2 linked regions of the Natranaerobius thermophilus JW/NM-WN-LF genome follow. The main gene of each other region encodes a partner of the protein of the gene in region 2 in a complex. Links are inferred from orthologs where the notes say so. Each region holds a gene or a part of one and is shown on either strand. Other genes may lie near its edges. The genes, in order: mfd and uvrA.

Region 1 (4,431 bases), 2.1 Mb from region 2 along the record:
ATCTCCAGGGGATCACCTTCTCTTATTCTCAAAGTCCTTCTGATTTCTTTTGGTATAACTACCCTGCCCAGATCATCTATTCTGCGAACAATGCCGGTTGCCTTCACAGTTTTACCTCCTTTATTGGGGTACATTATTGGTTGCAACAATTAGTATTTATTTAGCTGGTGCTTTTTATACAAGAAAGACAAAATCATCCTCAGTTTCAGTTACGCTACCAACTCTAGCAAAGATTCGGCAACTTTATTGATCATGTCCATTAAACCCGAATCTTTTAAGTTTTTAACGTTTACTTTTAAGGTTAATCCATCTGTTTGAGAAGAAACTGTGATTTTCCCAGGGAATTTTGTAGTTAATTTTATTAAATTTTCCCCACTAATTTTCTGACGAGGATCTAAGTCCAAGTGTACCCAATAGCCTTGCCTGGTAATAGAAATGATACCTGTTTCCCGGGCAAGAACTTTCAGGCGAGTAATATCTAGCAAGTTTTTAACTTCTTGAGGTAATGAACCAAATCGGTCTTTTAACTCCGTTTCCAAGTCATTAGCTTCACTATAGGAGTTAATACTTCTTGCTTTTTTGTAAATAGTTATCTTTTGTTCATGATCAGAAATATAAGTTGTTGGTAAATAAGCATTAATATTCAACTCCACTTTTACTTCTTCTGGTTTTTCAACTTCAGTTTTGTCATCTTGAATCTTGGTGGTTTCTTCTTGAGTTTGACTTTCCTGAGAAATTTCTTTAATAGCATCTTTCAGCATTTTTGTGTACATATCAAAACCTACGGCCATAATATGTCCATGTTGTTCTGGCCCTAGTATATTGCCTGCTCCCCGAATTTCTAAGTCACGTAAAGCGAGCTTAAAACCAGACCCCAGTTCTGTAAACTCTTTGATTGCTTTTAAGCGTTTTTCTGCTTCTTGTGTTAATACTTTATCTTTCTGATAAGTTAAATATGCATATGCCATTCGATTACTTCTTCCTACTCGGCCCCTTAACTGGTATGGCTGGCTTAAGCCCATACGATCTGCATTATAAATTATGATTGTATTAACATTTTGAATGTCTAATCCAGCTTCTACTATGGAAGTAGACACTAGTACATCATATTTACCTTCGTAAAAGTCTAACATAACTCGTTCCAATTGTTTTTCGGGCATCTGACCATGAGCAACACCTACTTTGGCATCAGGCACCCAATCAGCTACTTCCTTTGCTACTTTATTTATACCCTTCACTCTGTTATGAACAACATAAACCTGGCCTTCTCGGCTAATTTCCCTGTTAACGGCTTCTCTAATTAATTGAGGAGAATGTTCCATAACATAAGTTTGTACAGGAAAGCGTCCTTCCGGAGGAGTTTCAATCACACTTAAATCTCTAACTCCAACTAAAGACATATGCAAAGTTCTTGGAATTGGCGTAGCTGTCATAGTCAACACATCTAAATTCTTTTTAAGCATTTTAATTTTTTCTTTATGTTGAACTCCAAATCGCTGTTCTTCGTCTATTATTAATAAACCTAAGTCTCTAAATTTGACTGATTTATTTAACAGTTTATGTGTTCCAATGATAATCTCAGCATTGCCTTCTTTCATTTCTTCTTTAACTAGTTTCTCATCCTTTTGACTACTAAAACGGCTTATAACACGAATATCAACAGGATATGGTGCAAACCTCTCTTTAAAAGTTTGGAAATGTTGTTGTGCTAAAATGGTTGTTGGTACTAAGACACAGACTTGTTTCCCCTCCATGACAGCTTTGAAGGCTGCTCTCATTGCTACTTCTGTTTTCCCGTACCCTACATCCCCACATAATAATCTGTCCATAGGTTGTTCAGATTCTAAATCCTCCTTGATCTCAGAAATGGCCTTTTTTTGGTCCGGAGTTAGCTCATAAGGGAAATAATCTTCAAACTCTTTTTGCCATGGTGTGTCCTGGCTAAATGCGTATCCCTTACGCGAACTTCGTTCGGCATATAATTTTAATAAATCCTCTGCCAACTCTTTGACTGAAGATTTTACTCTTTGTTTTACTTTTTGCCATTCACTACTTCCTAGAGAATAAAGCTTAGGAGGTTTTCCTTCCTTACCAACATATTTTTGAATCTCATCAATTTGTTCTGTGGGAACATACAGGCTGTCATTCCCGGCATATTTGATATGGAGATAGTCTTTATACAAGCCACCGACTTCTAACGTTTTTATTCCCATATACTTGCCGATTCCATGTTTTTCATGAACTACATAATCTTCAACTTGAAGTTCACGATAATCAGATACTTTCACTGCTTTATCTTCTGACTTATCACGTTTTCTGCTACGTATTTTCTTCTTTTGATGTCCCCATAAATCTCCATAAGTAATTACCGCTAATTTACTTTCCTGTAATATAAAACCACTTTTTAAATCTCCTACAGCAATAACAACTTGATTTTCTGTTTTAGTATTACCCTTCTCCACAATAGTCGCACCGATTTCTTCCTTCTTTAAATTTTCATATAATGTTCTAGCACTTTCCGGGGTAGGTGAAAACAAGATGATGCGATAATTGTTATTCATCCACTGTTTCATTTCTTTTAGAAAAAAATCCCACTGACCATAAAACTGATTCATTGACTTAACTGACATATTAGTAGCCTGGGACACATTTTCAAATGGATTCTGGCGTAAAAAATTAGCAGAATAAATTGTATCAAAGGGGTTTCCTGACAACACATCTTCAATAGAATAAAATAAATTACTTTCTCCAGGAAGAATTTTACCTTCTTCAATTAGAGATTCCGCTAATTCTGTTATTTCATTATTATAAAACTCGTCACTTTCTTTAATCCTATTAGGCTCATCAACCCAAAACAAAGAGTTTGTTGGTAAAAAATCTATTATCGTACCATAATTTTTTGGGTAAAAATAAGATAAATATCTATGAAAATGAGGTAATGAGATCCCGTTTTCTAAGGAACTTAAATCCCTGTTGATCCTCTCTTCTAATTCCTCGGATCGATCAGTAATTCCATCTTTCATTAATTTACCTTTTTGTAGCTCAAATTCACGAGTCAGTTGATTCAATGCCTGAGATAAATTAGTATTATCTCCTATTACAAGCTGACTTCCTGGTCCAACTACCAGGCTATTATACTCTTTTAAAGATCGTTGAGTTGCTAGGTCAAAAGCTCTAATTGACTCTATCTCGTCATCAAAAAACTCTATTCGGACAGGTAGTTCGCTTGCCACAGGGAAAACATCAATGATGCCTCCTCTATGACTAAACTGCCCCTTTTGTTCAACCATAGAAGTATTTTCATAACCTAATCCTGTAAGTTTTTCTGCAATCATAGTTGGAGAAAGCTTTTCATTCCCAACTTCAAGGTTAAGAAATGTCTGTTTTACAACTTGAGCGGGAGATAGCTTTTCTTTAGCAGACTTCAATGAAAATATATAAACAGCAGATTTTTTACTTAACATAGCTTGTAGGACCTGGGCTCTTTCGTTATTTACATCTCTACTTTGCCAGGCTAGTTCAAAAGGATATACTTGATGCTCCGGATAGATATAAACTTGTTCTTTGTCCAACAGTGTAACTAAATCTGAATATAAGCTTTCCGCTCTGTAATTATCATATGTTATTAGAGTGATTGGCCGGCCATAAGCTCTAAACAATCCTGCCAGTATTAATGGAAATTCACTTCCGCTAATACCTGATACCATCTGCTTAGTACTCCGCTTACGCCTAGGAGAAAAATCTTCAATAATATTTTGTAAACTATTTTCATAAGGAATTATGTCAACCAAATAGCTCATATCTGTCCCCCCGCTAATTTACGGATTTATATAATAAGCTTTGTTGATAACTTTGATAACTTAAGATAATATTTAGATATTTTTAAGGATTGAATTGATTTCTAGGAAATTATATGCTTAACTTTTCCATATGTCAACTATTTTAAAGTCTTTTCCTGGTTAATACTTAAAATCAAGGAATTCCATCCTATATGTACTACAGCGCCTAAGATAATACCTAAAATCAAATATCCAGTCAATCTATAGATCCCCAAGGTCACACTCCCAAAAAAAGAATGACCAATAATAGAAGCCATGCAAGCTCCCCAGCTTCTATCGACATACAAATCTTTTAAACCTTCTGCTATCCCAATGCCTACATGAACACCAATAATCGTATTTGCTATAACAAAACCAAGGATAGTTTTAATAAATTCTTCGACTATAGGTGATAAATAGTTTATTAATGCTTTTATATTATAAGTTCGATAATTGATTAAAAAAATCCCCCAATTATACAGATATATAATTATTAATGCGATAATTATTGTAAATAATAAATCCAAAGAAACACCCCTAAAGTGTATTATTAATTACATTTCAATTGAATATTACAGAACAATTTCTCAACCGACAAGTTGTATAGTAACTG
Region 2 (3,727 bases):
AGAAAAGCAGATTGAATTTAATGCGCGCCATAATATCACACCACAAACTGTTCAAAAGAAAGTACATGATGTAATTGAAGCTACTAGATCTGCAGAGGACGAAACTGAAGCTGCTACACCAGAAAACATTCAAGAAATGAGTGCCAAAGAACGTAAAGAGTTAATCGCTAAATTACAGGAAGAAATGAAACAGGCAGCGAAGGAATTAGAATTTGAAAAAGCAGCGGAATTAAGAGATTTAATCATGGAGTTAAAAACTGCTCAATAGTTTAGTTGGGTCCGATCCGTAGACAGACCTTCTTTCATCCATCGATGTTAATCAATGAAAATTCTTTTAATTAACTATTTTTATTAGAGGAGTGTTGTCCCATGCAGGACAAATTAGTAATAAAAGGTGCACGTGAGCACAATTTAAAAAATGTAGATTTGGAAATTCCACGAAATAAATTTGTAGTTATGACAGGTTTAAGCGGTTCGGGGAAGAGTTCTTTGGCTTTTGATACTATATATGCCGAAGGTCAGCGACGATATGTGGAATCTTTAAGCGCTTACGCTCGACAGTTTTTAGGACAAATGGACAAACCGGATGTTGATTATTTAGAAGGACTTAGCCCGGCTATTTCAATAGATCAAAAAACAACCAGCCAAAACCCAAGATCGACAGTGGGAACGGTAACAGAGATTTATGATTATCTCAGATTGCTTTATGCTAGAGTAGGGCGTCCACACTGTCCTAACTGCCATAAACCAATTACCCAGCAAACTGTAGATCAGATGGTGGACCAAATCATTACTCTTCCCGAAGGGACAAAATTCCAGATATTGGCTCCTATAGTTAGAGGGAGGAAAGGTCAACACGAAAAAGTTTTGGAAGATGCTCGCAAAAGCGGATATGTTAGAGCAAGAATTGATGGAGACATTAAATTACTATCAGAAGAAATAAATCTTGAAAAAAATAAGCAGCATACAATTGAAATAGTGATTGACCGTTTAAAAATGAAATCAGGTATTCAAAATAGATTGGCCGACTCTTTAGAGAGTGCTTTAAGCATTGCCGATGGTCTTGTTAATATCCATGTTTTAGATGAAGAACGCGAACTATTATTTAGCCAAAAATATGCTTGTATTGAATGCGGTTTTAGTTTCCCAGAGTTAGCTCCTAGGATGTTCAGTTTTAACAGTCCTTACGGTGCTTGTACTCATTGTGATGGTCTTGGTGAAAAGAGAGAATTTGATATAGATTTGATAGTGCCTGATAAAAGCATGTCAATAAATGAAGGTGCAATTTTGCCTTGGAGTAAAAATAAAGATGGGTATTTCTTTAATTTGTTGACGGCCGTCTGCCAAAGTTTTGGGATTGATATGGATACTCCTTTTGAAGAGTTATCTAAAGAAGAACAGAATCTTCTCTTGTACGGTTCAGGAGACGAGAAGTTTTCATTTAGTTTTAGAACAGGTCGTGGTCGTTGGTATGAAGGAAGCAGAGTTTTTGAAGGTATTATACCGAATTTATCTCGCCATTATAAGAGTACAAATTCAGATAGATTTAGGGAAGAAATAGAATCTTATATGGCTTCGATTCCTTGTAGTCACTGTAACGGTAAAAGGTTGAGGTCCGAGAGTCTAGCCGTTAAAGTTGGAGACATGAATATTGGTCAGGTTACGGAAATGACCGTCAAAGAAGCTTTAGACTTTTTTACCAATATTGAATTAACTGATAAAGAATGGAAAATTGCCCGCCTAATTCTTAAAGAGATAAATGAACGGCTAAAATTTCTTAAAGACGTGGGGCTTGAATACTTGACCCTGGAAAGGTCTGCTGGAACTTTAAGTGGTGGGGAAGCTCAACGGATAAGATTGGCAACTCAGATTGGCTCAAGTTTAACCGGAGTTTTGTATATCCTTGATGAGCCTAGTATTGGCCTACATCAGAGGGATAATGAACGTTTGATAAGGACTTTAGAGAATCTAAGAGATATTGGAAACACTTTGATTGTAGTAGAGCATGATGAGACTACCATTAGAAGAGCAGATCATTTGGTAGATATTGGCCCTGGGGCAGGTCGTGATGGTGGACATGTAGTAGCTCAGGGAACAATAGATGATATTTGTGACCAAAAAGACTCAATCACAGGTAAATTTTTACAAGGTGAAGAAGTGATCCCGACACCACAAAAGAGAAGGAGCTCAAACGGTAAGTCAATTGATATTAAGGGAGCGGCAGCCCATAATCTGGATAATGTTGATGTAGAAATCCCCATGGGAATACTTAATTGTGTAACTGGAGTTTCCGGTTCGGGAAAAAGTACTTTGATTCATGAAGTCCTGTATAAAGGTTTGGCTGCCAAACTTCACAAAGCAAGAAAGAAACCAGGGTATTTTAAAGAAATAAAAGGAATAGAAAATCTGGACAAGGTGATAGAGATTGACCAATCTCCTATTGGCAGAACTCCTCGCTCTAATCCGGCTACTTACACAGGTGTTTTTGATCATATCAGGGAAATCTTTAGCGAAACTCCTGAAGCCCGGATGAGAGGTTATAAACCTGGTAGATTTAGTTTTAATGTGAGAGGTGGAAGATGTGAAGCTTGTAAGGGAGACGGGATTATAAAAATAGAGATGCACTTTTTACCCGATGTTTATGTTCCCTGTGAAGTCTGTCAAGGTAAAAGATATAATAGAGAGACTCTTGAGGTCAGATATAAAGGTAAGACTATTGCTGACGTTTTAGACATGGATGTCAATACAGCCCTTGAGTTCTTTGCTTCTATACCCAAGATAAGAAGAAAATTACAGACAGTTGCAGATGTGGGTTTGGGCTATATCAAACTGGGGCAACCAGCTACCACGCTTTCTGGTGGAGAAGCACAGCGTGTGAAATTGGCTTCTGAACTTAGCCGTAGAAGCAATGGACGTACCCTATACATCTTGGATGAACCAACTACAGGCCTTCATATGGCCGATGTTAAAAAATTGTTGGGAGTTTTACAAAGACTTGTGAATAATGGAGATACGGTAATTGTAATAGAGCATGATCTGGATGTGATTAAAACTGCAGATCATATTATCGATTTAGGTCCTGAAGGTGGTTCAGAAGGAGGGCGTATAATTGCCCAGGGCACCCCTGAGGAAGTTTCTCAAAATGAAAAATCCTATACCGGACAGTTTTTAGAAGAGATTCTTAAAAAGCGGGAATCGGCTTAGCCTTTGGGCAGCCTTCCCGCTTTTTTAAATACGGTTAAACCAATAACAGTGTTATGATATAATATAACTTTAAGAATATATTTTAAATCCAATATAATAGCTGTAGGGGGAAGTAACAGTGACCAGAGAAGACTTACAAGAAAAACTAGCAAATCTACCGGAAAAACCTGGCGTATACTTAATGAAAAGCAAGCAAGGTCGCGTGATATACGTGGGAAAAGCAATTAATCTAAAAAACAGAGTCCGTTCATATTTTAATTCCGGTAATAAAGCTGTCAAAGTACAGGTGATGACCCCTAAGATTTCTGATATAGAAACCATTGTTACTGATTCCGAGTTAGAAGCGCTAATATTGGAAAATAATTTAATTAAAAAGTATCGCCCTAAATATAACGTGAGCTTAAGGGATGATAAAAATTATCCTTACCTAAAAATAACTACAGAAGAAGATTACCCGCGCTTGATCATTGCCAGGCGAATGGGTAAACATGGTCGTTATTTTGGACCTTATCCCAATGCGGGA

What was found.
Region 1: the proteins of uvrA (region 2) and mfd are in contact, whole or in part, in a crystal structure (PDB 4DFC), measured with the Escherichia coli proteins. The link is inferred for Natranaerobius thermophilus JW/NM-WN-LF from one-to-one orthologs.

The regions. Positions count from the first base shown.
Region 1 is NC_010718.1:80,460-84,890, reverse strand. The notes cover bases 10-4,117. They hold mfd (transcription-repair coupling factor), read right to left. Parts: upstream 3,801-4,117; coding sequence 210-3,800; downstream 10-209. Other genes in these bases: NTHER_RS00380 (hypothetical protein), read right to left, coding at 3,938-4,117; spoVT (stage V sporulation protein T), read right to left, coding at 10-107. Also shown: more of spoVT, read right to left, coding at 1-9; more of NTHER_RS00380, read right to left, coding at 4,118-4,345. UniProt on the Escherichia coli protein: Couples transcription and DNA repair by recognizing RNA polymerase (RNAP) stalled at DNA lesions. Mediates ATP-dependent release of RNAP and its truncated transcript from the DNA, and recruitment of nucleotide excision repair machinery to the damaged site.
Region 2 is NC_010718.1:2,148,583-2,152,309, reverse strand. What follows is about bases 1-3,404. They hold uvrA (excinuclease ABC subunit UvrA), read left to right. Parts: upstream 1-369; coding sequence 370-3,204; downstream 3,205-3,404. Other genes in these bases: uvrC (excinuclease ABC subunit UvrC), read left to right, coding at 3,323-3,404; uvrB (excinuclease ABC subunit UvrB), read left to right, coding at 1-268. Also shown: more of uvrC, read left to right, coding at 3,405-3,727. UniProt on the Escherichia coli protein: The UvrABC repair system catalyzes the recognition and processing of DNA lesions. UvrA is an ATPase and a DNA-binding protein. A damage recognition complex composed of 2 UvrA and 2 UvrB subunits scans DNA for abnormalities.